DNA from 3 places in the Verminephrobacter eiseniae EF01-2 genome. Region 1 is predicted to be linked to each of the others. Evidence: predicted binding sites of a transcription regulator. Region 1 holds the regulator's gene; each other region holds the start of a gene.
The links. Region 1 encodes LexA, which represses DNA repair genes until DNA is damaged. Its sites were predicted from a motif close to ACTGTATNNNNATACAGT; they were not measured.
Positions count from the first base shown of each region.

Region 2: recA (recombinase RecA) is a predicted target of LexA. The motif match lies at 1,922-1,939, and genes of this name have one in related genera.
Region 3: VEIS_RS08115 (DNA topoisomerase IV subunit B) is a predicted target of LexA. The motif match lies at 3,600-3,617, and genes of this name have one in related genera.

Region 1 covers NC_008786.1:5,426,704-5,437,279, reverse strand. The annotation lists gene VEIS_RS27345 (helix-turn-helix domain-containing protein) at 1-6, opposite strand, end outside; gene VEIS_RS31295 (hypothetical protein) at 52-174, opposite strand; gene VEIS_RS23845 (NAD-dependent formate dehydrogenase) at 268-1,467, opposite strand; gene VEIS_RS27915 (hypothetical protein) at 1,671-1,823, opposite strand; gene VEIS_RS23840 (branched-chain amino acid ABC transporter substrate-binding protein) at 2,196-3,323, shown strand; gene VEIS_RS23835 (D-2-hydroxyacid dehydrogenase family protein) at 3,465-4,472, opposite strand; gene VEIS_RS25045 (hypothetical protein) at 5,371-5,727, opposite strand; gene lexA (transcriptional repressor LexA) at 5,942-6,616, opposite strand; gene VEIS_RS23820 (threonine dehydratase) at 6,714-7,685, shown strand; gene VEIS_RS23815 (hypothetical protein) at 8,023-8,280, opposite strand; gene urtA (urea ABC transporter substrate-binding protein) at 8,301-9,494, shown strand; gene urtB (urea ABC transporter permease subunit UrtB) at 9,531-10,433, shown strand; gene urtC (urea ABC transporter permease subunit UrtC) at 10,438-10,576, shown strand, end outside.
Region 2 covers NC_008786.1:397,294-407,869, reverse strand. The annotation lists gene VEIS_RS01785 (sensor histidine kinase) at 1-411, opposite strand, end outside; gene VEIS_RS01780 (response regulator) at 515-1,195, opposite strand; gene VEIS_RS01775 (MarR family winged helix-turn-helix transcriptional regulator) at 1,277-1,699, opposite strand; gene recA (recombinase RecA) at 1,968-3,071, shown strand; gene VEIS_RS01765 (AMP-binding protein) at 3,224-4,954, opposite strand; gene VEIS_RS30145 (amidase) at 4,951-6,465, opposite strand; partial or broken gene VEIS_RS30140 (ATP-binding cassette domain-containing protein) at 6,832-7,263, opposite strand; gene VEIS_RS01755 (ABC transporter ATP-binding protein) at 7,329-8,060, opposite strand; gene VEIS_RS01750 (branched-chain amino acid ABC transporter permease) at 8,050-9,111, opposite strand; gene VEIS_RS01745 (branched-chain amino acid ABC transporter permease) at 9,108-9,980, opposite strand; gene VEIS_RS01740 (urea ABC transporter substrate-binding protein) at 10,087-10,576, opposite strand, start outside.
Region 3 covers NC_008786.1:1,846,145-1,856,720, forward strand. The annotation lists gene VEIS_RS08095 (MFS transporter) at 1-83, shown strand, start outside; gene VEIS_RS08100 (enoyl-CoA hydratase) at 433-1,197, shown strand; gene VEIS_RS08105 (class I SAM-dependent methyltransferase) at 1,227-1,805, opposite strand; gene VEIS_RS28440 (hypothetical protein) at 1,995-2,144, opposite strand; gene VEIS_RS08110 (MFS transporter) at 2,268-3,485, opposite strand; gene VEIS_RS08115 (DNA topoisomerase IV subunit B) at 3,651-5,636, shown strand; partial or broken gene VEIS_RS08120 (lytic transglycosylase domain-containing protein) at 5,652-6,215, shown strand; gene VEIS_RS08125 (cation transporter) at 6,591-7,250, shown strand; gene VEIS_RS08130 (cupredoxin domain-containing protein) at 7,444-7,938, shown strand; gene VEIS_RS08135 (DUF411 domain-containing protein) at 7,966-8,490, shown strand; gene VEIS_RS08140 (P1 family peptidase) at 8,487-9,491, shown strand; gene alaS (alanine--tRNA ligase) at 9,739-10,576, shown strand, end outside.

The DNA of each region.
Region 1 (10,576 bases):
GACCATCCGGGCATGATATATCCCGAAACGGGTTATCCCGATTCGAGATTATCATCCCGCACACGCCTTGGTGTAGAAATCGTGCAAGACGCAGGAAGCACCGAAGGAGCCGAGCACCCATGCGCCGCCGGTCGATAGGGCCAGCACGCCGATGCTGGTCAGCGCCAGGAACACGCCCAAACCGGCCAGCAGGATGCTGGCGATCTGGGTTGCACCGCGACACGCCGACCCGCTTGAGGGGCGTCGCGGATGAGACTGGCACGGAGCCTACTTCCTGAAGCGGGCGGCTTCTTCCGACCCCTTGGTCGCGTTGCCGGCGCTGTACGAGTGCGCGCCAACGCCAGCCAGCTTGCCACCTTGCACGATCAGGTATTCATCACGGATTGGCCGGTTCTCGAAGTAGCACTCCAGGATTTCGCGCGTGCCAGCGGCGTAGCGTGCTTGCGCCGACAGGCTGGTGCCGGAGATGTGCGGCGTCATGCCGTGGTGCGGCATGCTGCGCCACGGGTGGTCTTTCGGCGCGGGTTGCGGGAACCACACGTCGCCCGCATAGCCAGCGAGCTGGCCGCTCTCCAGCGCCGCCGCCACCGCATCGCGGTCGCACAGCTTGCCGCGTGCCGTGTTGATCAGGTAGGCGCCGCGTTTGAAGTTCTTCAGCGACTGCGCGTTGATCATGTGCTCGGTTTCGGGGTGCAGCGGGCAATTCAGCGAGACCACGTCACACACCTTGGTCAGACTTTCCAGGCTGCTGTGGTGCGTCAGATGGAGCTCTTTTTCGATGGCTTCCGGCAGGCGATGGCGATCCAGGTAATGCAGCTTGACATCGAAGGGCTTGAGCAGGCGCAACACGCGCAGACCAATGCGGCCCGCCGCAACGCTGCCGACCTGCATGCCTTCGAGGTCGTAGGAGCGCTGCACACAGTCGGCGATGTTCCAGCCGCCTTTGACGACCCGGTTGTACGAGGGGATGTAGTTGCGCACCAGGCTCAAGGTCATCATCACGACATGCTCGGCCACGCTGTTGCTGTTGCAGTAAGTGACTTCGGCCACGGTCACGCCACGCTCCATCGCGGCTTGCAGGTCGGTGTGGTCGGAGCCGATGCCTGCCGTCACGATCATCTTCAGCCTGGGCGCCCTGGCGATGCGCTCGGCGGTCATGTAGGCGGGCCAGAAGGGCTGGGAAATCACGATCTCGGCATCGTGCAGTTCGCGGTCCAGCACGCTATCGGCGCCGTCCTTGCTCGATGTCACGACCAGTTTGTGGCCGTTGGATTCCAGATACTTGCGCAGCCCCAACTCGCCAGACACGCTGCCGAGCAGGGTGCCCGGCTGGAAGTCGATGGCCCTGGGGGTGGGCAGGGTCTGGCCATCGGGGTAACGCTCCAGCCTGGGCAGGCTGTCACGGGCGTAGGTCTTGGGGTCGCCGGTTACGGGGTCGTCATACAGCACGCAAACGATCTTCGCCATGTTTTGTCTCCGGAAATAGTGATTCGAACGCTGCGGCGCCGGGCGGCGCCTGGCAGGAACGGCGCGGGCCGTTCGGGTGCCAATGGTTCGCCTTCGGGCAGATCAGTGCAAATCGTTTGATCCGATGTTTCGATCGGCATGGCTTATCACGCCTGCGGCAGGGGGCCTCTGAACGCCATTGGAGCGGTAGAACTAGTGTCGCGTCACCGGTCAGATGTCGTAGGCTGCGCGCAGCCATCGGAGCGCAGCGCAAGGCGCATCGCGCAGCCCATACCGAGCTGTATTGGCAAGCGATGCAACGCCGCGATGCGCTTCGATGGCCAGCGCAGACCGACAGATGATCGGTGACGCGACACTAGGCCCGTGCCAGGGCTTTGCCGAGGCCGGCCGGGCTTTTCACCGCCACGGCCATCCTGCCGTTTGCTGGTCTGTCCAATCGGCTCATTCAGGACTGGGCGGGCGATGCGACCTGTTGGGTGGGCCTGCAACAAGCAGGCGCCCATCTTTTGGATGCGCTCGACCGCGCCTTGCGTCAGCGGTGCCATTGGAGTCAATGGCACCGGCGCGCCTTCTGCTGCCAAGCACTGATCAGGGTATTCCCTTTGTGGTTTACCCTTGAAATCAAATGTTTTTCTTGATCATCCGGTCTGCAAACTGCGTTATGTTCACTTTTCATGGAGGCACGGAACGGATTCCCGATGTCTCTTTTCACCAAAGTTGGAGGGTTTATGCAATTGAAACTGAAACATCTGATGCTGGCCGCTGCGACGACCGTGGTTGGCACGGCCCTGGCACAAGAGCAGGTGGTCAAGATTGGCCATGTGGCTCCGATCTCCGGCCCCCAAGCCCATTCCGGCAAGGACAACGAAAACGGCGCCCGCATGGCCATCGAAGAACTCAACACCCAGGGCATCAGCATCGGGGGCAAGAAAATCAAGTTCGAGTTGCAGGCCGAAGATGACGCGGCCGACCCCAAGCAAGGCGCAGCCGTGGCACAAAAACTGTGCGACTCCCATGTTGCTGGCGTTATCGGTCACCTGAACTCCGGCACCACCATTCCGGCGTCCAAGATCTACAACGATTGCGGCATTCCGATGGTGACAGGCGCTGCGACCAACCCCAACCTGACCAAGCCGGGCTACAAAACCACCTTTCGCATCATCGCCAACGACAACACCCTGGGTGCGGGTCTGGCGTCCTACGCGGTGGACCATCTCAAGCTCAAGACCGTCGCTGTCATCGACGACCGCACCGCTTACGGCCAAGGTGTGGCCGAGGTGTTCAAAAAGACCGCCATCGCCAAGGGCATGCAGGTGGTCGACGAGCAGTTCACGACCGACAAGGCCACCGACTTCATGGCCATACTGACCGCCATCAAGGCGAAAAATCCCGACGCCGTGTTCTACGGCGGCATGGACCCCCAGGCCGGCCCGATGCTGCGCCAAATGGAACAGTTGGGCATGGTCCGCATGAAGTTTTTCGGTGGCGACGGCGCTTGCACGAACGAAATCGCCAAGCTGTCGGGCGGTGCCAAGACCCTGGACAACGTGATCTGCGCCGAAGGCGGTGCTTCGCTGGACAAGATGCCTGGCGGCCTGGCCTGGAAGGCCAGGTACGACGCCAAGTACCCTGGACAGTTTCAGGTGTACAGCCCCTACATCTATGACGCCACGATGTTGCTGGTCGACGCGATGAAGCGCGCCAACTCCGTCGACCCCAAGGTCTACCTGAATGAGTTGGCCAAGTCCAACTTCAGGGGCGTGACGACGACGATCGTTTTCGAGCCCAATGGCGAAATGAAGGACCCTCCCTTCACGCTGTACTCGTTCAAGGACGGCAAGAAAACCCCGCTGTGATTGCCGCAGGTGGCAGCGCCTGGGCGGGTCACGCGTGCGCGTCTGCGCCCGATGACCGCTGCATCAGAATCGCCGTCACCATCCCCCCGATGGACCCAAGAACCCGGGCGCCGCGCCGAAGGTGAAGGTGCTTCGGGGGCTTCAACGCCGCACCTGCAGCGCGCCCGGGTTCACGATATTGGTCGGGGTGCCCTTGATGAAGTTCACCACGTTGTCGAATGCCGCGCCAAAGTACAGTTCGTAGCTGTCTTGCTCGACATAGCCGATGTGCGGCGTGCAGATGCAGTTTTCGAGCCGCAAGAGGGCATGGCCTTGCATGATGGGCTCGCTCTCGAACACGTCAACGGCGGCCATGCCGGGGCGGCCGCGATTCAGTGCGGCGATCAGTACGTCGGGCTTGATCAGTTCGGCGCGCGATGTATTGATCAGCAACGATGTGGTTTTCATGCACGAAAGATCCTCCAGCGAGATGATGCCCTGCGTCTCGTCGCTCAGCCGCAGGTGCAGCGAGATGACATCGCACTGGGAGAAGAACTCCTCGCGTGTGCTGGCCGCCTGGTAGCCATCCGTCAACGCTTGCGCGCGTGAGGGCTCACGGCCCCAGATACGCACATTCATGCCAAACGCCCGGCCATAACCGGCCACGATCTGACCAACGCGGCCGTAGCCCCAGATTCCCAGCGTCTTGCCGCGCAGCACGCTGCCAATGCCGAAGTTGGTGGGCATGGACGCGCTCTTCAGGCCCGACTGCTGCCAGGCGCCATGCTTGAGATTGGCGATGTACTGCGGTAGCCTGCGCATGGCCGCCATGACCAGGGTCCAGGTCAGTTCTGCCGGGGCCACCGGGGAGCCCACGCCTTCTGCCACGGCAATGCCGCGCTCGGTGCAGGCAGCGACATCGACATGGCCTGCGATCTTGCCGGTTTGCGCAATGAGCTTGAGCCGTGGGAGCTTTTCGACCAGTTGGCGCGTGATCTGGGAGCGTTCCCTGATCAGCACGATGATGTCGGCATCCCTCAGGCGCACGGAGAGCTGGCCCAGCCCTTTGACCGTGTTGGTGTAGACCTTGGCGGTGTACGCATCGAGCCGGGAGGCGCAATGCAGTTTGCGCACCGCGTCCTGGTAGTCGTCGAGAATCACAATATTCATCCCGCCATTGTGCCTTGGCGCGGCCAGCCGTAGCGCGTCAGAGGCCCGCTTGGCGCGGCCGACATCGAGCCTGTAGCGCCTGGGCAGCGGCCAGCCGGCCCCGTTGCGCGCACACATCGGCCATGCGCCCGGTGATGACCAGGCGGTCCGGTGCCGGGGTCTGCCCTGTGGCGCAGTTCCCGGGCTGGCCGGGCGGTGGGAGCGGATGGTTGCGCCGGCGCTTCGGGGATATGGTCTGCCGGGGTCTGCCGGCCGGACCATGAAGGGCCAGTGGCTGCGCGCGGGTTGTAGTGGACGCTGTAATGGCGGCTGCGACGGCTGTTGGGGTGGGCGCAACCCCGCTACCAGGGCGTTGCGCTCATCGGTATGACCGTCTGCTTGCAGACAAACACGCCGACGAGCAGCGCGTGGCGGAACAAAAGCGCAAGACGGCGTTGGAGATCCAGCGGATGCGAGCAGGCGCGGGCGCGCCAGCACGGCTTTGACCTTCATGATTATGGCTTTCTCCAAGAACCGTTGATTTTCAAAGCGACAGGATTAATGATAAAACCACGTTCGAGGCACATGCAAAACCCAGTTAAATCATTTGACTGGTCATTGCAAAAATACCAATTGCGGTCTATGGATTCAGGAAGGCATCGAATGAACCTGAATTGGCAAAAAAACTTGCCGATAATGGGAAACTTGACGAATACGACATCAAAACTTGTCTGACACCGAATGACTGCCTGGTACGCCCAACAAAGTCAACACCGCCCGGGGTCTGCTGGTCGATGCCTTGGACGGCGAGGACGAAGACGAATACACGAAAAAGGCAAGAAGGAAACTTTCCCTCTTGCCTTCGGATTAGTCGCCTTCCATTATTGATTGCGGCTATGGTAAACTCCAGAAACCCATATTAACGGCCAGCGGGCTTGCCGTCCTGCTGCGGATCCTTCAGATGCTGCTGCTGCAAATTCTTCAGATGCTGCGCATTCAGCCGTTGCTGCAGCTCCATCTCCTGCCGCTCACTCTGCCAATTCTGCCACTGCCACCGCTCCTGCCGCAGATGCGGCGGCTGCTGCTGCTGTTGGCACTGCCAAAGTCGCTCACTCACTTCGTTGTACAGTTCTTCAGGAACATGGGTCTGTTCGAGGTCCTTCTTCATGTGTTCATTGAAGAATTGCCAGCCAGAAGTGTGGCCATTTTGCCAAGTTAGATTAAATGCCAACAAAACAGCCGCCGCGATGATGATGTAGATGATGATTTTTTTCACGATTTGCCCCTGCCATTGAAATCGGTTCCCAAATGAACCCCATTGAAAACACAGAATCAGCCGGCGCATTCGCAGCCAAGGTAAACCTGCCCGCCAGTGTTTTCGGTGGCGACCGTCTTTGGCATCGAACTATCGGATTTCGTCCTGATTCTTACGGCTATCTACACTTTCATGCTGATAGCGCTTAAGGCAGCGGTGTGGCCTTGCCTTGGGTTTACATCAGCATGGTGTTGCGGATCAGCCCGACGGCCAGGCCTTCGATTTCGAAAGGCTCGCCGGGCTGGACCACGATCACCGGGTAATCGGGGTTTTCGGGCAGCAGTTCGATGGTGCTGGCGGTGCGGCGCAGGCGCTTGACGGTGACATCGTCCCCCAGGCGGGCGACGATGATTTGGCCGTTGCGCGCCTCACGGGTGGCTTGCACGGCGAGCAGGTCGCCGTCGATGATGCCGGCGTCGCGCATCGACATGCCGCGCACTTTGAGCAGGTAGTCCGGCTTGTGCTGGAACAGGCCGTTTTCCACGCTGTAGGTCTGCTCTACATGCTCTTGCGCGAGAATGGGCGAGCCGGCTGCCACGCGCCCGATCAGCGGCAGCACCCATGGCGACGAACCGGGGTTGCCTGCGCCGGATGGGCCGGAGCGGGCGGCATGGATGGAGCGCAGCGTTTCGCTATGCAGGCGGATGCCGCGTGAGGTGCCGCTGACCAGTTCGATCGCGCCTTTGCGGGCCAGGGCTTGCAGATGCTCTTCGGCGGCGTTGGCTGACTTGAAGCCCAGTTCGGCTGCGATTTCTGCGCGGGTAGGAGGGGCGCCGGTGCGTGCCATGGTGTTCTGGATCAGGTCCAGGACTTGTTGCTGGCGGGCGGTGAGTTTCGGGTTGTCGAGCATGGGGGGCCTCCGGTGGTGTCGGTGACAGTGGCGTACAACTGTTTTTCAATCCAGTAGCTGTATTTTTAACCAGTTTTTCGGACACAGGGGATGAAACATGAATGATTTGTTGCTGCCAGGCCACGCCGAGATAGAACAAGCCGCCAAGCTCGTGTATGCCGCCATGCCGGCGACGCCGCAATATTCCTGGCCCTTGCTCAATGCCGCGCTCGGCACCGAGACCTGGGTCAAGCACGAGAACCATACGCCGACTGGCGCCTTCAAGGTGCGCGGCGGCCTGGTCTATCTGCAAGAGCGGCGTGCCAGCGGTGTGATTTCGGCCACCCGCGGCAATCACGGGCAGTCGGTCGGTTTTGCGGCGCGCCGCTATGGCATCGCCGCCACCATCGTGGTCCCGCACGGCAACAGCAAGGAAAAGAATGCCGCCATGCGCGCTCTCGGCGTGACCTTGGTCGAGCATGGCAAGGAATTTCAGGAAAGCCGCGAGCATGCCGTGATGCTGGCGCAGCGCGATGCCTTGCATATGATCCCCTCCTTTCACCGCGATCTGGTCTGCGGCGTGGCGACTTGCTGGATGGAGTTGCTGCGCGCGCAGCCTGATCTGGATGTGTTGTTCGTGCCGATTGGGCAGGGTTCGGAAATATGCGCTGCCGTGGCTGCCCGGCGCGCATTGAATCTGCGCACGCGCATCATCGGTGTGGTGTCGGCCCATGCGCTGGCGTACAAGCTATCGTTTGAGAGTCGCAGCAAGGTGGAGTCGCCGGTGACGACGCTCATCGCCGATGGCGTGGCCTGCCGCGTGCCGGACGAATCCTCGCTGGCAGTGATTTCCGATCAGGTTGAGGAAATCATGGCGGTGAGCGACGACGAAGTGGCCGCCGCCATGAAACTCTATTTCACCGCCACCCACAACGTCGCCGAAGGTGCTGGCGCGGCGGCGCTGGCAGCGGCCATGCAGATTCGCCCGCGCCTGGCGGGACTGCGCGTCGGCCTGGCATTATCGGGCGGCAATGTCGATCACGACATGTTTGCGCAGATACTCAGCCGCCCGGCTGTCAGGACGACATGACGACATGACGACATTGGCGCAAACACACCGCCTGCGCCTGGCTGCTGGTGCTGGTGCTGGTGCCGGACAAGCTGGCGCGCTGCCGTCGGTTGCCGGGTATGCAAGCGAGAGTCGCATCCGCCGGGGAATACGCTGGGGTCGGGCCGGAGTCGGGTCGGAGTCGGGCCGAAAATGGCGATGGCCTGGCTGGGCGGCAACCGGGCAGCGCGACGGGCCGATCGTCAGCGCATCGAGCGCCTTATGTACATATTTTGCACTTTAGACAACTAGGGAAAACGCTTATATTCATGCCGGGCTGAATTGAGAAGAATCCGCCCCAACGAGCAATCGTTACCAGTCATACGACACCCGCTGCCAATGCTGCCAGCGAGGCGTCGGGCAATAAAGCCCGAATCGGTTTCAACACCGGTTCGGGCTTTTTTGTTTTCTCGGTCGCATCGAAGCCCTTGCCAAACGGATGCGCGTCATCCAGTGGCGCAGCTTTGCCCGAAGAAAACCGGTGGCGTTCCAGGCTCGTTTGCAGCGGCCATGCGGCGGGAGAAGGCGCCCGATGCGCGGCTTCGAAGATCGGATGTTCCCGATGACCAGCGCCCACACAGAGCAAAGGAATTTGACATGACGAACCCCTTCAACCGCCGCCAGATCGTCAAGACCGGCGGCTCGATGATCGTGCTGGGCGCCGCAGGCGGTGTCGCCAGGCTGGCCGCCGCGCAGGACGGTGCCACCGTCAAGCTCGGGCTGCTGCATTCGCTGTCGGGCACCATCGCCATCGCCGAGGCTGCGCTGGTCGATGCCGAGAAACTGGCCATCGAACAGATCAACGCCGCCGGCGGCGTGCTGGGCAAGAAGATCGAGGCCGTGGTGGAAGACGGCGCCAGCGAGAACCCGGTGTTCGCCGAAAAGGCGCGCAAGCTGCTCGAGCGCGACAAGGTCGCGGCCATCATCGGCTGCTACACCTCGGCCTCGCGCAAGGCGCTGCTGCCGGTGCTGAGCCAGGCCAAGGGCTTGTTGTTCTACCCGACCTACTACGAGGGCCAGGAGCAGGACAAGCGCGTGTTCTACCCCTCGCAGGAGGCCACGCAGTCGGTGATCGCGGCGGTCCAATGGATGGCGCGCGAGAAGGGCAAGAGCTTCTTCCTCGTCGGCTCCGACTACATCTATCCGCGCACCTGCAACAAAATTGCCAAGCCGGCCATCACCAAGGCCGGCGGCAAGGTGGTGGGTGAGGAATATGCGCCGCTGGGCCACACCGAGTTCTCGTCGATCATCAACAAGATCAAGGCCGCCAGGCCCGACTGCATCTACAGCACGGTGGTGGGCGGCTCCAACGTGGCCTTCTACAAGCAACTGCGCGCAGCGGGACTCGATGGCGCCAGGCAGGTGCTGCTGTCGACCGTGGTGTCGGAAAACGAGATCGAAGGCATCGGCAAAGACAACGCCGCCGGCTACTACGCCTGCATGGGCTACTTTCAGAGCATCGAGTCGCCGGCCAACGAGAAGTTTGTGCAAGCCTTCAAGGCCAAGTATGGGTCGGAGCGCGTGATCGGCGACCCGATGGAGGTGGCCTACAACTGCGTGTATCTGTGGAAACTGGCGGCCGAGAAGGCCAAGTCGTTCGATGTCGACAAGGTCACGGCCGCCGCGGCCGGCGTGGAGATCGAAGCGCCCGAAGGCACGGTGCGCGTGCACGCCAGCAACCACCATGTATGGAAGAAGGTGCGCGTGGGCCGTGCGCGGCCCGATGGCCAGTTCGACATCGTGTGGGAATCGTCCGGACTGATCGAGCCCAACCCCTTCCCCAAGGTCTGACGGCCCAGCGCAAACCGGCAACCAGCGGCAGGCGACATGAACTTCGACATTGCGGTGATGCAGATGTTCAACGGCGTGAGCCTGTTCACCATCTTGCTGCTGATGGCCATCGGGCTGGCCATCGTGTTCGGCCTGATGGGCGTCATCAACATGGCGCACGGCGAGCTGATGGCGCTGGGCGCGTACATGACCTACCTGGCGGCGCGTTTCTTCGGGCACTTCGCGCCGGGCTGGATGGATCTGTACCTGTTCGCCGCGATCCCGTTCGCGTTTGCCGTGACCTTCGCGTTCGGCTATCTGCTCGAGCGCGGCTTCATCCGCTTTTTCTACGACCGGCCGCTGGACACGCTGCTGGCCACCTGGGGCCTGAGCCTGATGTTGCAGCAGTCCTACCGCTCCATCTTCGGCGCGCAGGAGGTGAGCGTGCCGCTGGCCTCGTGGCTCGCGGGGGCGTGGGAGCCGACGGCGGGCATACAGTTGCCGCTGACGCGCATCTTCATCGCCGGGCTGACGGCCGTCGTCGCCATCGGCGTGTACCTGCTGCTATACCGCACGCCGTGGGGGCTGAAGGTGCGCGCGGTGACGCAAAATCGCGCCATCGCCGGCGCGGTGGGCATCGACACCCGCCGCGTCGATGCGATGACCTTCGCGCTCGGTTGCGGCCTGGCGGGCATCGCGGGCGCGGTGTTCACGATGATCGGCTCGACCAACCCCGGCACCGGCCAGCTCTACATCGTCGACGCGTTCATCGTGGTGGTGTTCGGCGGCGTGCAAAGCCTGATCGGCACGGCCCTTTCGGGCTTTGCCATCGCGCAGGCGCAGACCTGGCTGGAGTACCTGATGAGCGGCTCGATGGCCAGGGCCACGATTTTGCTGCTGGCGATTGCGGTGCTGTGCCTGCGGCCCAACGGGCTGTTCGCGATACGGTCGCGGGGTTGACGGCATGCGCAACCGGCTTTGTGCTGAACGCAAGGGCGATCTCGCCGGCATGGCCGCCGTGCTGCTGCTACTGGCCGTCGTGCTGCCGGCCACGCTCGACCCCTTCCGGCTGAACCTCGTGAGCAAGTACCTGGCTTTCGCGT
Region 2 (10,576 bases), 540 kb from region 1:
CAGATGGGCCACGCGGATATCGATGCCGCGCATTTCGGCGTCGCGCAGATGCACTTCACCCGGCAGCGGCAACTCGTCGTCAGGGGGGCCGGGCAGTTCGCGTTCGCCCGACAGGAAGTAGCCGCCAGGGCCGATCACCTGGTAGTAGACGGTGTCGGAATCGTCGGCGCGCAGGAGCTCGCTGGCCGGCAGGGGCAGGTGAAACTGCGCCTTGTCGCCGACCACGCCCACCAACTGGGCCAGGGCCTGGGCGTTGTATTCGAGGGCGCGGTCGAAGGGCTTGTTGGCCAGGCCCTGCGCCACCAGCCAGGTCAGCGCCAGGCTCACGGGCCACAACAGCAGCAGTGGCGTGAGCATCCAGTCGAGGATCTCGCCGAACAGGGAGCGCTGCTCGCGCTGGAAGATCTTCAAGGCCGCCGCCGGGTCATTCCATCCATGGCCGTCGATGACGCCCCATGGTGGTCAACGAAACATCCTGTCAGCGCAGGATTCATATCGGATTGGAGCTACTGTTTCAATAGCTGACCGGGATTTTCTCCAGACAGTAGCCCAGGCCCCGCACCGTGGCAATGCGGATCGGGCCACCTTCGATCTTCTTGCGCAGGCGGTGGATATAGACCTCGATGGCGTTGTTGCTGACCTCTTCGCTCCACTCGCACAAGCGCTCGACCAACTGCTCCTTGCTGACCAGGCGGCCAACACGCTGCAGCAGCACCCCCAGCAGGCCCAGTTCGCGCGCCGAAAGCTCGATCATCTTGCCGTCTATGGTGGCCACGCGCCCGGCCTGGTCGTACACCAGCGGGCCATGCCGGATGGCACTGCTGGTGCCGCCCATGCCGCGCCGGGTCAGGGCGCGCACGCGGGCCTCGAGTTCTTGCAGGCTGAAGGGCTTGGCCATGTAGTCATCGGCACCCAAATCCAGGCCCTTGACGCGCTCGTCGACGCTGTCGGCGGCGGTCAGGATCAGCACGGGCAGGGCCATGCCCCGGCCGCGCAGCTTTTTGAGCACCTCCAGCCCGTGCATCCTGGGCAGGCCCAGGTCCAGGATCAGCAGGTCGAACTCATTGTTGGTCAGCAGCGCAGCATCGGCCTCGCTGCCGCTGGCCACATGGTCCACCACGGCGCCCGATGCGCGCAACGTGCGCAGCAGGCCATCGGCCAGCACCTGATCGTCTTCGACAATGAGAATGCGCATGGGGTATCTCCTGGTGTAAGTGGCAACGGCCTGACCCGCCTGACCCGGCGCCGCGATTTTAGGCGGTGGCGCTTTGGCCGGTCACGCGCCGGCATAAGCCTCCAGCCCGATGGCCACCACCGTGGCCACCTCCTGGCCCACCTCCTCGCGGAACTCGGCCTCCGCCTGCGCCACCGCATCCCGAAAGGCCTGCAGCCAGGCCAGCCCGACAGCGGTAAATTGCACGCGGCGCGCACGCGCATCGAGGGGATCGACGGCGCGGGTCACCAAGCCCCAGGCCGCGCATTGATCGACCAATGGGGCCATCGCCTGCTTGGTCATGCCGGCACGCCGGGCCAGATCGGTCAGCCGGTCGCCCGACAATGCCAGGTGGCGGGTGATATGCACATGGGCCGCCATCACCTGGGCGCGCGCCGCGAGGTTGGACAGCGCCAGTGGCACCTCGACATTGCGGGCCATCAGTTGCAACACCCGGGCGTCAAAGCGGCGCAGGGCGCTGCCCATCAGGCGGCCCAGATGGGTTTGTCGCCAGCGCTCGTCCGGTGCGGCCGGTGGCGCGGTCGATGGCGTGGTCGATGGCGTGGTCGATGGTGCGGCGAGGGGTGCGGCGGGGGGTGTCGCGCAAGGGGCGGCAGCAGGTGCCGTGGGGGTGGGATCAGCCATGGTTTATTGTCAATCAAACTGACCAAAAATCGCTTCATCCGAGTTCGATCTCTCGCGTAGACTACTGTTCAAGCATCCAGCTTGTTGGTTGATTCGAAGGAGTTTCATCATGGACGTCGCAGTCAAAGGTAGCCACCCCGCATTCCCGGTCAATGCCGAAAAAGCCAAGGCACTCGCGGCCGCGCTGGCCCAGATCGAAAAGCAATTCGGCAAGGGCACGATCATGCGCCTGGGCGAAGGCGAGGTGATCGAGGACATACAGGTCGTCTCCACCGGCTCGCTGGGCCTGGACATCGCGCTGGGCGTGGGGGGACTGCCCCGTGGCCGGGTGGTTGAAATCTATGGCCCGGAATCCTCGGGCAAGACCACGCTGGCGCTGCAGGTGATCGCCGAGATGCAAAAGCAGGGCGGCACCTGCGCCTTCGTCGATGCGGAGCATGCGCTGGACGTGCAATACGCGCAAAAACTCGGCGTGCAACTGTCCGACCTGCTGATCAGCCAGCCCGACACCGGCGAACAAGCGCTGGAGATCGTCGACAGCCTGGTGCGCTCCGGCGCGGTCGACCTGATCGTGGTGGACTCGGTGGCCGCCCTGACGCCCAAGGCCGAGATCGAAGGCGACATGGGCGACGCCCTGCCGGGCCTGCAAGCGCGGCTGATGAGCCAGGCATTGCGCAAGCTCACCGCGACGATCAAGAAGACCAACTGCATGGTCGTCTTCATCAACCAGATCCGCATGAAGATCGGCGTGATGTTCGGCAGCCCCGAAACCACCACCGGCGGCAATGCGCTCAAGTTCTACGCCTCGGTGCGCCTGGACATCCGCCGCACCGGCACCATCAAGAAGGGCGATGAAGCCATTGGCAACGAAACCAAGGTCAAGGTGGTCAAGAACAAAGTCAGCCCGCCGTTCAAGACCGCCGAGTTCGACATCCTGTTTGGCGAAGGCATCAGCCGCGAGGGCGAAATCATCGACATGGGCGTGAACGCCAAGATCGTGGAAAAGTCGGGCGCCTGGTACGCCTACAACGGCGAAAAAATCGGCCAAGGCCGCGACAACGCGCGCGAATTCCTGCGCGAAAACCCCGACCTGGCCCACGAGATCGAAAACAAGGTGCGCCACAGCCTGGGCATCGCGCTGCTGCCCGACGCGCAGCCAGCCCCGGTGCTGCCCGGTGCGCAACCGGCCCCGGCGGCGGCCGCGAACGGGTGAGCAGAGACGGCCGGCATCGCCAATGGCCGAGCAGGCGGTGCGCGTGATCGAAGGTCGGGCAGCAGGTGATGGTCGATGGCCACGCGCCCGATCGCCCCCATGCTTTCCAATCGGCGCGCTCGGCGGTGACCGGCAACACACCCATTGCGGGGTCAGCCGGTTGCCAACCCCAATTCTTTCATCATGGCTTCGCGCATCAGGTATTTTTGTGCCTTTCCAGTGACGGTCATTGGAAGGCTGGCAACCAGCTTGATGTGTTGCGGCACCTTGAAATGCGCCAGGTGCGCACGGCAGTGCTCCCGGATGGATTCAGGCGAGGCCTGTGCCTGTGGTTTGAGCACAATCCATGCGCAGACTTCTTCGCCGTATTTGGCGCTCGGAATGCCGAATACCTGCGCTTGCGAAACGGCGGGGTGGCGATACAGGAACTCTTCGATTTCGCGTGGATAGATGTTCTCGCCACCACGGATCAGCATGTCCTTGAGGCGACCTGCAATCCTGCAATAACCGAAGGCGTCGATGGTGGCCAGGTCGCCTGTGTGCATCCAGCCGTCGATAACGGCTTCGCGCGTGCGTTGCGGGTCAGCCCAGTACCCTTGCATCACGGCATAGCCCTTGGTGCAAAGCTCGCCGACTTGCCCGATGGGGCGGGTTTTGCCGTCTTCGCCAATGATCTTGACTTCGAGATGGGGCATGATTCGCCCCACCGTGCCGACGCGCTGCTCGATCGAATCATCCACCGCGCTTTGAAAAGACACCGGCGACGTTTCTGTCATGCCGTAGGCGATCGTGACTTCGGGCATGTGCATGTCCGACAGCACTTGTCGCATGGTTTCGATCGGACACGGAGCGCCCGCCATGATGCCAGTGCGCAGGCTGCTCAGGTCGAACTGCGCAAAATGCGCAAGGCCCAGCATGGCGACGAACATGGTGGGAACGCCATGCAGGGCAGTGCAACGCTCGGTGGCAACGGCTGCCAGGGTTGCGGCGGCATCGAATGACTCGCCGGGAAAGACCAGGCAACTTGCCGTGGAGGTGGCGGCCAGCACGGCCAATACCATGCCAAAGCAGTGGTAAAGGGGAACCGGCACACACAGGCGGTCGCTCGGGCCCAGGCGCATCGCATGCGCTACGAAGCGCGCGTTGTTGACCACATTGTGGTGCGTCAGCGTGGCGCCTTTGGGTTGGCCCGTGGTGCCGCTGGTGAACTGGATATTGATTGCGTCGTGTGCATCCAACTGGCTCTCGATGAGGCTCAATCGGTTGATCTGGGCCGGGCCGGCAAGCGACTGCAATTGCTCAAAGCTGAACATGCCGGGCTGCGCGCATCGACCCATCTGCACGACGCTGCGCAACTCTGGCAGTCGCTTGGCCTGCAATTTCCCTGGCGCGCAATCTGCCAACTCCGGTGCCAGGTCCCTGAGCATGCCCAGGTAGTCGCTGCTCTTGAGACCGACGGCGCTGATCAGGATGTGAACCCCTGCCTCGTTCAGCGCATATTCCAGTTCACTGGTGCGGTAGGCGGGGTTGATGTTGACCAGGATGACCCCCAGGCGGGCCGTGGCAAATTGGGTCAATACCCATTCGGGACGATTGGGCGACCAAATGCCGAGACGCTCCCCGCGCTGGGCTCCCAGGCACAGAAGTCCTGCCGCCACCCGGTCTACGGCTTCAGAAAACTGGCGCCAACTCCAGCGGATCCCGTGCTCGACAAAAACAAAGGCGGGCTGAGCGCCATGTGTTTCGACAGCGCGGTCCAGCAAGCCGCCGATGGTCTCTGTCACCAGGTCTGGCACAGTGGCTCCGCGCACATGGGACAGTCCGCGCAGTGGGCGTTGCGCGGATATGTCCACCTCGATGCTGGAAAAAGGGTTGCGGCTCACAGGGTTCTCCAGTCTGCGGCGCGTTCCAGTGATGCCGCGGCGCGGTAGATCGTGAATTCATCCCAATGCTTGCCCACCAGTTGGACGCCCACGGGCAAGCCATCCAGCAGACCACAGGGCAGGCTCATTGCGGGGTGTCCCGTGGCATCGAAGGATGCGGTATTGGCGAGCATTTCAAAGGCGCGCGCGATGATTTCGGCAATGGGCGAGCCGGGCTTGGGAATTTGCCGGGCGATCATCGGCAAGGTGGGCATCAGCAGCAGGTCCACCTCATCGAAGCTGCGGTCATAGGTGGCACGCAACTGCCTGGAAAGGTTCTGCGCCTTGGCGTTGAATCGTCCGCCATGGTTGCGAATAAACCATTCGCCAACAAACATGGAGACCTTGAGCGATGGGGAAAGCGCATCTGCGCGGGTGCGCCAGGCGGCGTGGCGGTCCATCAGGCCGACGTCGTACAGGCCGCGCCAGTTGAAGCCCATGCCATTGCCATTCATCATTTGGGCTTGCAAGCCTTCCAGGGCGATGGGCGTCCATATCGCGGCGCCGTCCAGGTGCATGGGCACACTGACCTCGCGCACTCTGGCGCCAAGGCGCGCCAACTGATCTGCCGCAGCGCGAACCTTGGCGCCGAGACCCGGGGTTTCGCCGGGCATGCCAAAGCCTTCGCGCAAGATGCCTATGCGCAGACCTTCCACACCCATCGACAGCGCATCGGTGTATTGCGCCAGCTTGGGGGAATATTGGCGCGGGTCCAAACCGTCTTCGCCGGCCAGCACTTCCAGCAGCAAGGCGTTGTCGGCCACGTTGCCAGTGATCGGGCCCAGATGGTCGATGGTGGATTCGATCGGCATCGCCCCGGTATACGGAACCAGCCCATGCGTTGGCTTCATGCCGCAACAACCGGAAAACGCCGAAGGAATGCGGATCGAGCCGCCCTGGTCGCCGCCAATGGCCAGGCTGACCTCGCCTGAGCCGACCAGTGCTCCGCAACCGGATGAGGAGCCGCCAGCGATGGTGCCCATGCGCCAGGGGTTGTGCACCGGCCCGGTGGCGTTGGTGTGGCTGCCGCCGGACAAGCAGAAATATTCGCAGTGCGCCTTGCCGATGATGGTGCCGCCGGCATCGAGCACCCGCTGCGCCACGGTCGCGTCGAACGCTGGCACGTAGCCTTCCAGGGTTGACGCGCCGTTCATCATCGGTACGCCAGCCAATGCGATGTTGTCTTTGAGCACCACTTGGCGCCCCTTGAGCGGCCCGGTCTCTGCGCCGCGAATATCGGTCTTGACGTACCAGGCATTCAACTTGTTTTCGTCGGCCGAGGGTCGGCGGCCCGGGGTGCGGGCGTATTTCACTTCGGGGACAAAGTCGGGCAAGGCGTCGACACGGTCGTAGGCCTGGAAGCTGGCTTCCATTTGCTCCAGGTACTGGGCCAGTTCGGCATCGCTGAGGTTCATGTGCAGGCTGCGTGTCAGCGTGCGCAATTGCTCCATGTTGGGACGGCGCAGTGCCATGGTGTTCTCCTTGTGAACCGGGGTGGTGGCCGTGATGGGCGCCCGAGCTGGCGCCTGGCTTGGTGCCTGCGCCGGCGGTGCCGCAGGCGCCTCGATGGGGGCGCTGATGTCGGGCGTGCGCGTCGATCTGGCGGCGCCCCAGCCCATCAGGCCATCCAGCGCAGGCGACGATTTCAACTCTGCTGCGCCGAAGCTCTTGACGATTGCGCCTTTTTCCAGCATCAAAATCCGGTCGGCGCAGTCCAGCACAAAGTCCAGGTTCTGCTCGGTCAGCAAGATCGTCAGGCCCTGCTGCGCGCGCAACTGTGCGAGGGTGTGCGCCATTTCGCTGATGATGTTCGGTTGAATGCCTTCCGTGGGCTCGTCCAGAAGCAACAGCCAGGGTTGGGACACCAAGGCGCGGGCCAGTGCCAGCAATTGTTGTTCGCCGCCCGAAAGCGCAGCACCTTTGCGTTCGAGCAATCGCTGCAAACGGGGAAACAGGCCGAGAACCCGCTCCAGCGCAGCGTCTTCGGACTCCCCCAACCCGGGCGACCAGGCCATGCGCAGGTTTTCACGGGCGCTCAGTCCTCCCAGGATGCCACGCCCTTGCTGCACGTAAGACAGGCCCAGGCGCGCGCGGGCATGGATGGGCAATGGGTTCAGCAAGACGCCATCGGCCCGAATGGCGCCTGCATGCAGCGGCAATACGCCAGCCAGGGTTTTCATGAGCGTACTCTTGCCCATGCCATTGGCACCCAAGACGCCCACGATCTCGCCATGTTGCACGTTCAACGTGAGTCCGCGCAGCACCGGCATGGCGCCATACCCGGCCTCGATGCCGTCCACCTGCAAGGCGGGCGCCGTTTTTTGTGCTGCTGCGTTCATGCCGGCGTTCCGTGCTGTTTGCCCAGGTACACGGCGCGCACCCGCTCATCCGACAGAACGGTTTCGGCGTTGCCCTGCGCCAGGATGCGGCCATGGTGGAACACGGTCACGGTTTCGGCGATGGCACGCACAAAGTTCATGTCATGTTCGACCACGACCACCGTGGCGCGCATGGCCAGGTTCTTGACGATCTCTGCCATGCGCTCCACCTCGTCACGGGTGAGGCCGCCCGCAGGCTCGTCCAGCAGTACCAGCCATGGCTCGGTGGCGAGCACGACACCCAGTTCCACCATCTGCCGTTGACCATGCGCCAACGCGCCGGCCAGGCTGCGCGCATGGGCTGCCAGGCCCAGTTCGCCGATCAGGCGCTCCACCTGGGCATTGGCATCGGCGCGTGAGTGGCGGGCCAGCGCCGCCAGCCACAGGTTTTCATGGACGCTCAGGCCATTCATCAAACTGGGAACCTGGGTTTTGAGCGCCACCCCCATGCGCGCAATCTCATGCACCAGGCGGCCTGCGACATGTTCGCCGTTCAGGATGATGTCGCCTTCGGTCGGCACCAGTTGACCGCTGAGGCATTTGAAGAAGGTCGATTTACCCGCCCCATTGGGACCGATCAGGCAGCGCAATTCATTGCGTTTGAGTTTCATGGATGCGCCATCGACTGCCGTGACGCCGCCAAAGCGCATCACGACATCCTGGGCTTCGAGCACGGTGTCATGCTTCATGGCGCGCCTTCAGCGCAGCGCGGCGGCTGCAATACTGCACCCCGCGCAGTACCGACGGCAGCAAGCCACTCGGCAGGAACAGGACGACGACCACCAGCAACAGGCCCATGACCACGCCGTTGTCCATCCACTGCTGGCTGCCCAGGAGACCTTTCAATGCGCCCAGCAATACCGCGCCGAACATCGGGCCCCACAGTGTGCCGAGTCCGCCGACCAGCACCCAGATGATGATCTCGGCGGAAACACCCAAGGAAAACACTTCGGGCGTCACGATCTCTGCCCAACAGGCGTAGAGCACACCGGCCAGGCCAGCCACCGCGCCGCCCAGGCCAAAGGCCAGGGTTTTGGCAAGCCGCACGTCGTGGCCGGACAGTTCGGCGCGCAACTCGTTTTCACGTATGCCGGCCAGGAGTCGCCCAAAGGGCCTGACTGCCAGCCACCGGAACATCAGCCAGCACAGCAGCAATGCGACCATGCCCACAAAGTACAAGGCCATGCCCGTGACCAGCGTATCGGGCCACCCCGGCACACCGAGGACCGGAAAACCGGGGATGCCATTGAAGCCCCCCAGACGCGCCGTGCCAATCGCGTAGGCTTGCCCGGCGGTGCTGTTGGCGTACTTGAACAGCAGCAAGGTGGCGACCAGGGTGATGACGCCGAGGTAGACATCCGCCATGCGGCTGTAAAACATCATCGCGCCCAGCGCCAGCGCGGCGCAGCCCGCCACGGTGATGGCAAGCACGACAGCCAGCGTCGAGCCCCCCATGTTGATCGCCACGACGGCATAGGTATAGGCCCCCAGGCCGTAGAAGGCGGCCTGTCCAAAGCACAAAATGCCGGCGACGCCCCAGACGAAGGCCAATGAAAGCGCCAGCAGCGCATAGGTGAGCAGCAGCGTGAGGTTGTATTCGCTGACGGCGACAGGCGCCGCCGCAAGGACGAGCAAGGTCGCCGCGAACCCGCTCCACCAGGAGGCGGGAATGCGGTCTGCACGCACGGTGCGCTGCAAGCGTCGTTGCGTCGGGCCGAGTTGCGCATCAGGATTTGTCATGCGGCACCTTTGAACCAGCGCGACGTGATGCCTTGGGGCAACACCCGCAACAAAATGACGGCGCAGATCAGCAAAGCCATTTCACCGACCACCGGACTGCTCAGCAGTTCGAACACCTTGGCTACCGTGCCCAGCAGGGCGCTGGCCGACACCGTGCCAGCCACCACCGAGGCGCCACCGGCGATAACGGTGATGAAGGCCTTGGCGATGAATTGGCCACCCGCAGAAGGCGTCAGGCCAACGAGTGGCGACAGCACGCCGCCGGCCAGGCCCGACACCATGCTGCCAGCCACGAAGGTCGCCATGTAAATGCGCTGCGGCGAGTGGCCCAGCGCGGCAGCGATCTCGGCCGACTGCATCGCGCCACGCACGATCATGCCAACCCGCATCGAGCGCAGCACGAAATAGAGCGAAGCGAGCAACAGCGTGCTGACCGCGATGATGAACAGGCTGTAGCCGCCCACCTGGTACTGCCCGATCGACAATGAACCAACGGGATTGGGAACACCCGTCGTCGTGGTGCCAAAAATCATCGACAGCGCCCCCGATAGCGCCAGCGACAAGCCCCAGGTCGCCAACATGGTGTCCACCGTTCTGCCATACAGGTGGCGAATGACCAGGCGTTCGACCAGAAAACCAAAGCAGCCCACCACGATGGGCGCAACGATCAGCATGGCCAGCCAGATGTTGCAGCCCATGCGCAAGGCCACGATGGTGGTGTAGCCGCCCAGCACGATGAATTCACCATGCGCCAGATTGATGACACGCATCAAGCCAAAGATCAGGGCCAGCCCGGCCGAGACCAAGGCCAGTGTCGCCACCGTATAGGCAAGATCGAACACGCTGACAAAAACAATGTCGATGCTCATTGGAGTGCCTTCGCCTACGGTATGAGCGCCCTCGGGAGGCCGCGCGGCGCTCGTGGGCGTGTGGCCTGTTCAAAAAGGGGGCTGTGACCGGAGGATCGCCCGCGCATCAGAGCTTGATTTCAAACTGCGTGCTCGATGCCGGCGTCTTGACCAGATTGCAGACCGCCTGGGTTTCCCGCGGAGGCCGCTGGGCGAAGCTCTGCAATACCTTCAACTGCTGCCCGCGTATTTCCATCACATGCACATCCAGCGTCACATGGTGGGTTGGGCCGTCGATGCTGACTTTGCCCGAGGGGCCATCGATCGAAATCCCGGAGGCCATGGCGCCGATGACTTTGGCGCGCTCCAGACTGCCGGCCTTCCTGACGCCTTCTGCCCACAGCTTGATGCCCTGGTAGTGCAAGACCGCCAACTCATTGATGGCCTTGGTGTTGCCGCCATGCATCTTCCCCCAGGCTTGCAGAAACACCTTGTTGGCGGGTGTTTGCAACTCCGGGGAGTAGTTGTAAGCCACCAGAATGCCGTCACCTTCTGCGGCCGTCAGCACCTGATGCTCATTGCCGACGCCGAGCGTGGTGGAGACCAGCGGAATCTTG
Region 3 (10,576 bases), 2.0 Mb from region 1:
TGAACGTGGGGCCGCCCGTGGCGCCATCGGGCGTGCAGCCTGCGTTGCTGCGCACGCGGGTGGCTGACCTGCTCCGGGCCTGAGCCGGGTCGGCGCGCACTTCATCCGGCACGGCAAGGCGTTCGAGCGCGGGCAGCCGGGCGCCTGCGGGCAAGCCGCAGCGCCATCCGCTCCGTACCAGAAACGAGGGCCTCCGACGCCGACCCGGTGGAGGCCGGCGCGGGCGTGATCGGCCACGGCAGCGGGCTGTGCGCGCGCTGCGCCAGTGTGCCGTCCTTGTCTGCTGCCTGCCGGATCATCGGGCTGGCGCCCCGGCGCCGCCGGTGCTGCGTCTGTGCTGCATCTGCTGCCTGTGTGCGGCGCACCCTGCCCGCCCAACGCAAACAGGTATGCTGGCCCGGGTGTGAAAAACCCTGCGCCCGGCAACCACCCATGACCACCCACCTCCATCACGCCGCAGTCGCCCTGGACGAACGGGGCATCGCCACCGTCACGATCCGCAATGCCGGAGCGCTGAACATTCTTTCCTCGCCCGTGCTGCTGGACCTGATCGCGGCGTTCGAGGCGCTGGCGCAAGAACCGGTGCTCAGGGTTGCCATCTTGCGGGGCACCGGCGACAGGGCCTTCGTGGCCGGTGCCGACATCAAGGAGATGGGGGCGCTGGCGCCAGAAACGGCGCCGGCCTTCATCGACCGGCTGCGGCGCTTGTGCGATGCGGTGCGCTGCTTGCCCGTCCCGGTGATCGCCCGCGTCGCTGGCTGGGCCTTGGGCGGGGGGCTGGAGCTTGCCGCTGCCTGCGACCTGCGCTATGCCAGCAACCGGGCGCAGCTCGGGATGCCGGAGGTCAAGATCGGCATTCCATCGATCATCCACGCCGCCTTGCTGCCCCGCCTGATCGGCAACGCCCGCGCCAACTGGCTGCTGCTGACCGGCGAGAGCATAGCCGCCGCCCAGGCGCTGTCCTGGGGGCTGATCGACGCCAGCCTTCCTTTGGATCGCCTCGATGCCGAAATAGCGCATCTGGCGGGCAGCATCGCCGGCTACGGCCCGATGGTCATGCGCCAGCAAAAGCGGCTCATCCGCGAGTGGATGGATGCGCCGCTGCCCCAGGCCATCGCCGATGGCGTTCAGGAGTTTGCCAACGCCTTCGATACCGGCGAGCCGCAGCGCTACATGGCCGCATTGGCCCGGAAATAGCGCCAACAGCCGCCGCGCCGGGGCGCGGGTCAACGCAAGGGATACCGCGCGGGGCGCCCGGACTGCGGGTGCTCCCGCAGCGCTGCAATGCGTTGCACGAAGCGCGCAGGCTGCGGCACGAAACCGTCCTCGTAGCCCAGCACGCGCAAAGCGGCGCAGGCGCCGAGCAGTTCGCCGGGGCGCAGCAGAAATTCCGCCCGGGTGGGCCGGCCCACGGTTTCCTGGCCTTGCGCAAAGGTTTCGTAGATCAGCAGTCCGCCGGGCGCGACGCTGGCCACGATGACCGGCAACAAGGGGCGCCACAGATAGTTGGTGACCACCACCGCATCGAATCGCCGCCCGGGGAAAGCACCGCCTGGCTGCTCGGATTGCCTTTCGGCAAAGGGCCAGGGGCCGGCCTCGATGTCGGCACAGATCATCTCGCCCAGATCGGCGCAGGCCGCCAGCGCCTGGGCCGAGCGGTCCAGCCCGACGACGCAATGGCCCCGGCTGCGCAGCCAGCGCAAATGGCGTCCCGTGCCGCAGGCCACATCCAGCACCGTGCTGCCGGGCGCGATCAGCCCGGCCCAGCGGCAAACCCAGTCGGAGGGGGCATCGGTTGCGTGCATGCGGCCATGAAAAAATGGCTATCGGCGCTCGGTGGTATGCATCTGCGGCCCGAAAGGGGAGAGCGGGGAGAGCGCCCGGCGGTACCCATTCCATTCCTGAATCGTTCGTGAACGCGAAGGCGGAGCGCAGACAGTGCGGCTGTACGGCAAGCGAGGCCGACAAAGTGCACGGATGATGCAGGAATGGAATCAGAAGCAGGCCCATACCTGCCCGGCCAGCAGCAGCATGAATTCGGGCATGGTGTACAGGGCAAACACCAGCAGGCACAGCAGCAGCGCCACCGCCTGGGCCAGCCAGCGCCGCGCCACGGGTTTTGTCGGAGGGGGGCTATCGTTCATCGTGCACATGTCCGGGTTGGCTGCACTGCGTTGCGCGTCGAACTGGATAGTGATGGCCGGCGTTGCGTGGTCAAGCCGATGGCGCGATGTTGCGTGGTCAAGCCGATGGCACGACGTTGCGCGTCAAGCCGATAGCGCGACGTTGCGCGCTATGGGCCTTTCCTTGATCGGAAGGTTCACCAGCGCCGCAAACAGGCCCAGGCCGATGGAGATGAACCAGACGATGTCGTAGCTGCCGGTGACGTCATACAGATAGCCGCCGAGCCATACGCCGATGAAACTGCCGATCTGGTGGCCGAAAAACACAAAGCCGCCCAGCATCGACAGGTGCTGTATGCCGAAGATCTGGGCGATGGTGGCATTGGTCAGCGGGATGGTCGACAACCACAGCGCGCCCATCACGGACGAGAAGATGTACACCGATGCCGGCGACAGCGGCACCAGCAAGAAGATGGTGATCGACACGGCCCGCGCCGAGTAGATGAAGGCCAGCAGATAGCGCTTGGGCAGGTGCTGGCCCAGCACGCCGGCGATGTAGGTGCCAAATACGTTGAACAGTCCGATCAGCGCCAGCGAATAGCTGGCCACCTGGGGCGACAGGCCATGGTCTTTGAGGTAGCTGGGCATGTGCACGCCAATGAACACCACCTGAAAGCCGCACACGAAGTAGCCCATCATCAGCAGTGTAAAGCTCGGGTAGCGCAGCGCCTCGCCCAGCGCCTGCACGATGGTCTGGTCGCGTTTGACCGGGGTAGCGCCCCCGAACCCGGGCTCGCGCAGGCCAAAAGCCAGCGGCACGATCAGCAGCACCATCAGCGCCAGCGCCAGCAGCGCCTGCTGCCAGCCCAAGCCGGCGATCAGCCAGCCTTCCACGGGCACCATCAGGAACTGGCCGAACGAGCCGGCCGCTGCCGCCACGCCCATGGCCCAGGAGCGGCGCTCAGGGGCCAGTTGCCGGCCCAGCACGCCGTAGATCACGGCGTAGGTGGTGCCGGCCTGCGCCGCGCCAATCAGTATCCCGGCGCTCAGTGCAAACCAGGTCGGCGTGGGCGCCAGCGCCATGCCCACCAACCCCAGGCCGTAGAGCAGTGCGCCACCGATGAGCACACGAAAAGCGCCAAACCGGTCTGCGATCATGCCGACGAAAATGCCGACGATCCCCCAGGAGAGGTTCTGGATCGCAATCGCCAGCGCAAACGACTGGCGGGTCCAGCCCATCTCTTGCGTGATCGGCAGCAGCCATAGCCCGAAGCCATGGCGTATGCCCATCGACAGGGTCACGACGGACGCCCCGCAGATCAAGACCTGGAGCATGGACAGTTTGGGAGGATGGGTAGGCATCGCAGCAATATAGCGCGATTGCATCTGCTCCGCTGGCGCACCGCGGCTGCCATGCCAGCGCCGCTGCCGCTGCATGGCAGGCCGGGCCAGGTTTCCAACTGTTCCAACTGTGAAACTGTTTTTTTATCCAGCTTTTGCTGCACTGCCACATTACAATCGGCCCCCATGTCTGCCAAACCCTCCCGCCTGCCCACGAGCGGCGTCTACTCCGAAGGCTCGATCCGCGTCCTCAAGGGCCTGGAGCCTGTCCGGCAGCGCCCGGGCATGTACACCCGCACCGACAACCCGCTGCATATCACCCAGGAGGTGCTGGACAACGCGGCCGACGAGGCACTGGCCGGCTACGGCAAAAAGATCAAGGTCACGCTGCACATCGATGGCTCGGTGAGCGTCGAGGACGACGGGCGCGGCATTCCGTTTGGCATGCACCCCGAAGAAAAGGCGCCGGTGATCGAGTTGGTCTTCACCCGGCTGCACGCGGGAGGCAAATTCGACAAGGGCCAGGGCGGCGCCTACAGCTTCTCGGGCGGCCTGCATGGCGTGGGGGTGAGCGTGACCAATGCGCTGACCACGCGCCTGGAAGCCACCAGCCACCGCGAGGGCCAGCTCGCGCGCCTGGTGTTCTCGGGGGGCGCAGTCATCGAGCCCCTGCGCACCCGGCCGCTGGCATCCGGCGAGCGCCGGCAGGGCACCACGGTGCGCCTGTGGCCCGATGCCCAATACTTTGAATCCTGCGCCCTGCCCATGGGCCCGCTGTGCCAGCTACTGCGCAGCAAGGCGGTGCTGATGCCGGGCCTGTGCGTCTCGCTGCTCAACGAGAAAACGCGCGACACGCAAACCTGGCAGTACCAGGGCGGCCTGCGCGACTACCTGGCGCAGAACCTGAGCGCCGACCCGGTGATCCCGCTGTTCGAGGGCGCCGCTTTTGCCGACGGCAGCCATGAGAGCTTTGCCGAAGGCGAGGGCGCCGCCTGGTGCCTGGCCTTTACCGAAGACGGCCCGCCGATACGCGAGAGCTACGTCAACCTGATTCCCACCAGCGCCGGCGGCACGCACGAAAGCGGCCTGCGCGATGGCCTGTTCAACGCCGTCAAGAGCTTCATCGAGTTGCACAGCCTGCTGCCCAAGGGCGTGAAATTGCTGCCCGAAGACATGTTTGCGCGTGCCAGCTACGTGCTGTCGGCCAAAGTGCTGGACCCGCAGTTCCAGGGCCAGATCAAGGAGCGCCTGAACTCGCGCGACGCCGTGCGCCTGGTCTCGGGCTTCGTGCGCCCGGCGCTGGAGCTTTGGCTGAACCAGCATGTCGAGTACGGCAAGAAACTGGCCGAACTGGCCATCAAGGCCGCGCAGACGCGCCAGAAGGCCGGCCAGAAGGTGGAAAAACGCAAAGGCTCGGGCGTGGCCGTGCTGCCGGGCAAGCTCACCGACTGCGAGAGCCGCGACACGGCGCACAACGAGGTCTTCCTGGTCGAGGGCGACTCGGCCGGGGGCAGCGCCAAAATGGGCCGCGACAAGGAAAGCCAGGCCATCTTGCCGCTGCGCGGCAAGGTGCTCAACACCTGGGAGGTGGAGCGCGACCGGCTGTTTGCGAACAACGAAATCCACGACATCTCGGTGGCCATCGGCGTCGATCCGCATGGCCCGGATGACAGGCCCGACCTGACCGGCCTGCGCTATGGCAAGGTCTGCATCCTGAGCGATGCGGATGTCGACGGCGCGCACATACAGGTGCTGCTGCTGACCCTGTTCTTTCGCCACTTCCCGCAGTTGATCGCGACCGGCCACATCTATGTGGCCCGGCCCCCGCTGTTTCGCGTCGATGTGCCCGCGCGCGGCAAAAAGCCTGCGGCCAAGATGTACGCGCTCGACGCGGGCGAGTTGGCCGCCATCCTCGACAAATGCGCCAAAGAAGGCTTGGCGCGCGAGAAATGCCAGATCAGCCGCTTCAAGGGCCTGGGCGAGATGAATGCCGAGCAACTGTGGGAGACCACCTTGAACCCCGACACCCGGCGCCTGTTGCCGGTGCAACTGGGCGCGCTGGATTTTTCCGCCACCGAAGGGCTGATCACCAAACTCATGGGCAAAGGCGAGGCCGCCGCCCGGCGCGAGCTGATGGAACTGCACGGCGACGCGGTGGAGATCGACATCTGACCGGACCGCAGCGCCATGCCCCAAAAGAACCTGCTGCGCCTTTGCCTGCCGGGTGTGCTGCTGCTTTTCATGCAGCAACCGGCCCATGCCGACCAGGCGCCCCCCAGGCCCCACGCGCTGCCGACTGCGGGCGAGCGCCTGCTGGTCTTTTTCGATATCGCGCCGGCCTACAAGAGCGTCAAGCACCACCTGCGGGCCGCCGCCAAGATGCAGGGCGTGGATTACGCACTGCTGCAGGCGCTGATCGCCGCCGAGTCCGATTTCAATGCCACGGCCGTATCGCCCAAGGGCGCGGTGGGCCTGATGCAACTGATGCCGGCCACGGCCCAGCGCTTTGGCGTGCGCGCCGATGCGCAGCGCACGGTGGAGCAAAAGCTGGCCGACCCGGCAGTGAATGTGTCCACCGGCGCCCGCTACCTGCGCTATCTGCTCGATCTGTTTGCCGGCCGCATCGATCTGGCCGTGGCGGCCTACAACGCGGGCGAGGGGGCGGTGCAAAAGGCCGGCAACCAGGTCCCGGACTTCAGGGAAACCCGCAACCATGTGCGCACGGTGCTGGATCTGTACGCGCTGCTCCAGGCCGCCGGCCAGCAGGGCGGTTTCCCGCAACCCGATTGAACCCGTAGCCGAACCCGCAGCCCACAGCCCACAGGGCAGCGCCATCCTTGCAATGCCCTGGCAGAGGTGGCGTCGGTTGCCGCGTCACGCCGGCAATGTGGCGTCGTTTCTTGCGGCAGGCCGTGGGGTTGCGCGGACATGCCAGAAGTGCCCGCTGGCCGCCGCAACGCGCGCAGGCGCGAACCCGCCGGTGGCTGGACGGGTCGTTCGATGCAGAGGCTTGCAAACCCGGTGGGTGATCTGATCGACCGGGACGACGGAAGGCTTGACCATCGATCGACTCCAGGGTTTCAAATCGCGTCAGCGCTTTGCAAACCCTGTCTGGAGAAGAACACCATGTCGGCCCAATGCCATCACCACCAACATCGCCCCGATCACCACGGCGCCAGCGCCGACCCGCGTTACCGGCGCATCCTGTGGGTTGCGCTCATCGTCAATGCCGCCATGTTCGCGCTGGAGTTGGGCGCGGGCCTGCGCTCGGGCTCGGCAGCGTTGCTCGGTGACGCCATCGACTTTCTGGGCGACGCCGCCAACTACGGCCTGTCGCTGTGGGTGCTGGCCATGGCCCTGGCCTGGCGCGCCCGCGCGGCCCTGGTCAAGGGGCTGAGCATGCTGGGGTTTGGCGTTTTCGTGATCGGGCGCGTGGCCTGGGGCGCGTGGCAGGGCATCCCGCCCGAGCCTTGGACCATGGGCAGCGTCGGCCTGCTTGCGCTGGCCGCCAACCTGGGCGTGGCTGCGCTGCTGTATGCCTGGCGCGACGGCGACGCCAACATGCGCGGCGTCTGGCTGTGCACGCGCAACGACGCATTGGGCAACCTGGCCGTGATGGGCGCCGCCCTGGGCGTGCTCGGCACCGGCACCATCTGGCCCGACCTGGCGGTGGCCGCCATCATGGCCGGATTGGCCATCAGCGGCGGCCGGAATGTGATCCGCCTTGCAACGCAAGAACTGGCCGAACTGGCCAATGGCACCACCGTGGCGCGACCGGGGCCGTGAGCCACGCGGGTGCGCCAGCACCCGCATTCCACATGCCGGTGCGCCAGCACCCCGCATTCCACATGCGGGTGCGCCGGCACCCGGCATTCCACGCGCCCGGCAACTGCGGGTACAGTTCGCGGGCGTGGCCGTCATACCCCCGCACCGTGGGCGCCCGGCGTCCAGCATCCACCCCCGCTTGCACCCAACGACCATGAACAAGACCCTTGTCGCCCTCACCCTTGCCCTGTGCGCCGGCGCATGCCGTGCCGATGACAAGGTCGCGCACGACGGCCACACCAGTGCCCCCTTGGCGCAGCAGCAAAAAGCCTGGGGCATCGCGGGCGACACCCGGGCCGTGGCCCGCACCATCACGCTGCGCATGACCGACGACATGCGCTTTACCCCGCGCCATATCGAAGTGCGCGAGGGTGAAACGGTACGCCTGCGCGCCCGCAACGAGGGCCAGGCGCTGCATGAAATCGTGCTCGGCACCAAGGCCGATCTCGACGCGCATGCCGCGCTGATGAGCCAGCACCCCGGCATGCAGCATGACGGGCCGTCAATGGCCCATGTGAAAGCCGGCCAGCAACGCGACATCGTATGGACCTTCAACCGCCCCGGCCAGTTTGACTTTGCCTGCCTGGTGGCGGGCCATTACCAATCCGGCATGACCGGCACCATCACCGTCCTGCCGCGCAAGCAGTGATGCGCCCGCCCCCCGAAAGAAAACACCATGCGCGACACCCGCACAGCACCACGCCGGACCAGCCGCCGCCAATGGCTTGCCGCCGCCCTGCCCCTGCTGGGCGCGGGCGGCCTCGTCGCGTCAGGGGCGGGCATGGCACGGGCTGCCAGCGCGATGGACGTATGGAAAGCCCCCGACTGCGGTTGCTGCCAACACTGGGTGCAGCACATGCAGGCCAATGGCTTTGAACTGGCCGTGCACGACAGCGGCAACAACGCCGTGCGCGCCCGCCTTGGCCTGCCGCAAAAATGGGGCTCATGCCACACCGCCCTGATCGACGGCTACCTGGTGGAAGGCCATGTGCCCGCCAGCGACGTGCGCACCCTGCTGCGCCAACGACCCAAGGCCCTGGGTCTGGCCGTGCCGGGCATGCCGATAGGCTCGCCCGGCATGGACGGCCCCGAATACGGCCGCCGCCACACCCCCTACGACGTGCTGCTGATCGCCCACGACGGCAGCGCCCGCGTCTTCAACAGCCACCCCGCCCCGGGGCAGCACCATCGACAGCCATGAAACCCTGTTTCGATGCCGGCCGCGCCGGCAGCATCACCCGCGTGCCCGGCATCGAGGCGGGCCACTTCACCGAAACCCGCCGCCCGACCGGCTGCACCGTGGTCATCGCCAGCGAGGGCGCGGTGGCGGGCGTGGATGTGCGCGGCGCAGCCCCCGGCACACGCGAGACGGACCTGCTCGCCCCCACCCACCTGGTGGACAAGGTGCACGCCATCATGCTGGCCGGCGGCAGCGCCTGGGGGCTGGATGCCGCCACCGGCGTCATGAACTGGCTGGAAGAGCAGGGCATGGGCCTGGATGTCGGCGTAGGCCGCCTGCCCCTCGTGCCTGCGGCCGTGCTGTTCGACCTGCAAGTGGGCGACATGCGCATACGCCCCGGCGCCGCCGCAGGCCATGCCGCCTGCGCAGACGCATCCTCGGAGGACCTGCCGGAAGGCAATGTGGGCGCCGGCACCGGCGCCACCATCGGCAAGGTCTTTGGCATGCAGTACGCGATGAAGGGCGGCATAGGCAGCGCATCGATCACGATCGATGGCGTGACCGTGGGCGCGCTGATTGCCTGCAACGCGCTGGGCGACGTGATCGACCCCGACACCGCCCGGGTGATTGCCGGCGCCCGCAGCGCCGACGGCCTGCGCCTGCGCGAAACCCGCCGCGCGCTACTGCACGGCGACCCGCCCCAACCCCTGCTGGCAGGCAGCAACACCACCATCGGCGTGGTGGCCACCGACGCCATCCTCACCAAGGCGCAGGCCCACCGCCTGGCCGTGGCCGCGCATGACGGCCTGGCCCGCAGCATCAACCCCGTGCACACCATGTCCGACGGCGACACCCTCTTTGCGCTGGGCACCGGCCGCACAGACCGGCGTCCGGGCATGTTGCTGCTGGCCACGCTGGCCGCCGAGGTCACGGCGATTGCAACGGCACGCGCCGCACGGGCAGCCCACTCCATCACGACGGCGCAAGGCCTGTATTTGCCCGGGGCGGCTGATTGGGGTTGAGTCCAGGCATTTCCGGATGGCCTGTGCCGACCTCGCCCATGTTTGCCGGGTGGTGCGCGGCGCTGGCAAAGCCCGGGAGAAAGTTCAACCCGAGGGCCGCGCCCGTGTGGCGCCGCTGACAAACCATCGCCGCGACACTAGGTCCGAAAGAATGCCCTGCGGGAGTCTGCGGCCCGGGCGGCCGTGCGGGCCCGTCTGGCTGCTGCCTCGATAGAATCGCCGGTTTGCATCGCCCAGCACCAACACCATGCCCTCGATTTCGGTTGCAGACATCCGCAAGAGCTTTCTCGACTTCTTCGTCGCCAAGGGCCACACCATCGTGGCCTCCAGCCCGCTGGTGCCTGGCAACGATCCGACGCTGATGTTCACCAACTCGGGCATGGTGCAGTTCAAGGATGTGTTCCTGGGCACCGACAAACGCCCCTATAGCCGGGCGGTGTCGGTGCAAGCCTGCCTGCGCGCCGGCGGCAAGCACAACGACCTGGAAAACGTGGGCTATACCGCGCGCCACCACACCTTTTTTGAAATGCTGGGCAACTGGAGCTTTGGCGACTACTTCAAGCGCGAGTCGCTCCAGTGGGCCTGGGAACTGCTCACCGAGGTCTACCGGCTGCCGGCCGAGCGCCTGCTGGCCACGGTGTACCAAGACGACGACGAGGCCTACGACATCTGGACCCGGGAGATCGGCCTGCCGCCCGAGCGCGTGATCCGCATTGGCGACAACAAGGGCGGGCGCTACAAGTCGGACAACTTCTGGATGATGGCCGACACCGGCCCCTGCGGCCCCTGCTCGGAAATCTTCTACGACCATGGCCCCGGGATCCCGGGCGGCCCGCCGGGCAGCCCGGATGAAGATGGCGACCGCTTCATCGAGATCTGGAACAACGTGTTCATGCAGTTCAACATGGCCGCAGACGGCTCGGTCACGCCGCTGCCCGCGCCCTGCGTGGACACCGGCATGGGCCTGGAGCGCTTGGCCGCCGTCTTGCAGCAGGTGCACAGCAATTACGAGATCGACCTGTTCGAGCAGTTGATCGCGGCCGCCTCGCGCGAGACGGGCGAGAAGGACCTGGGCCACAAAAGCC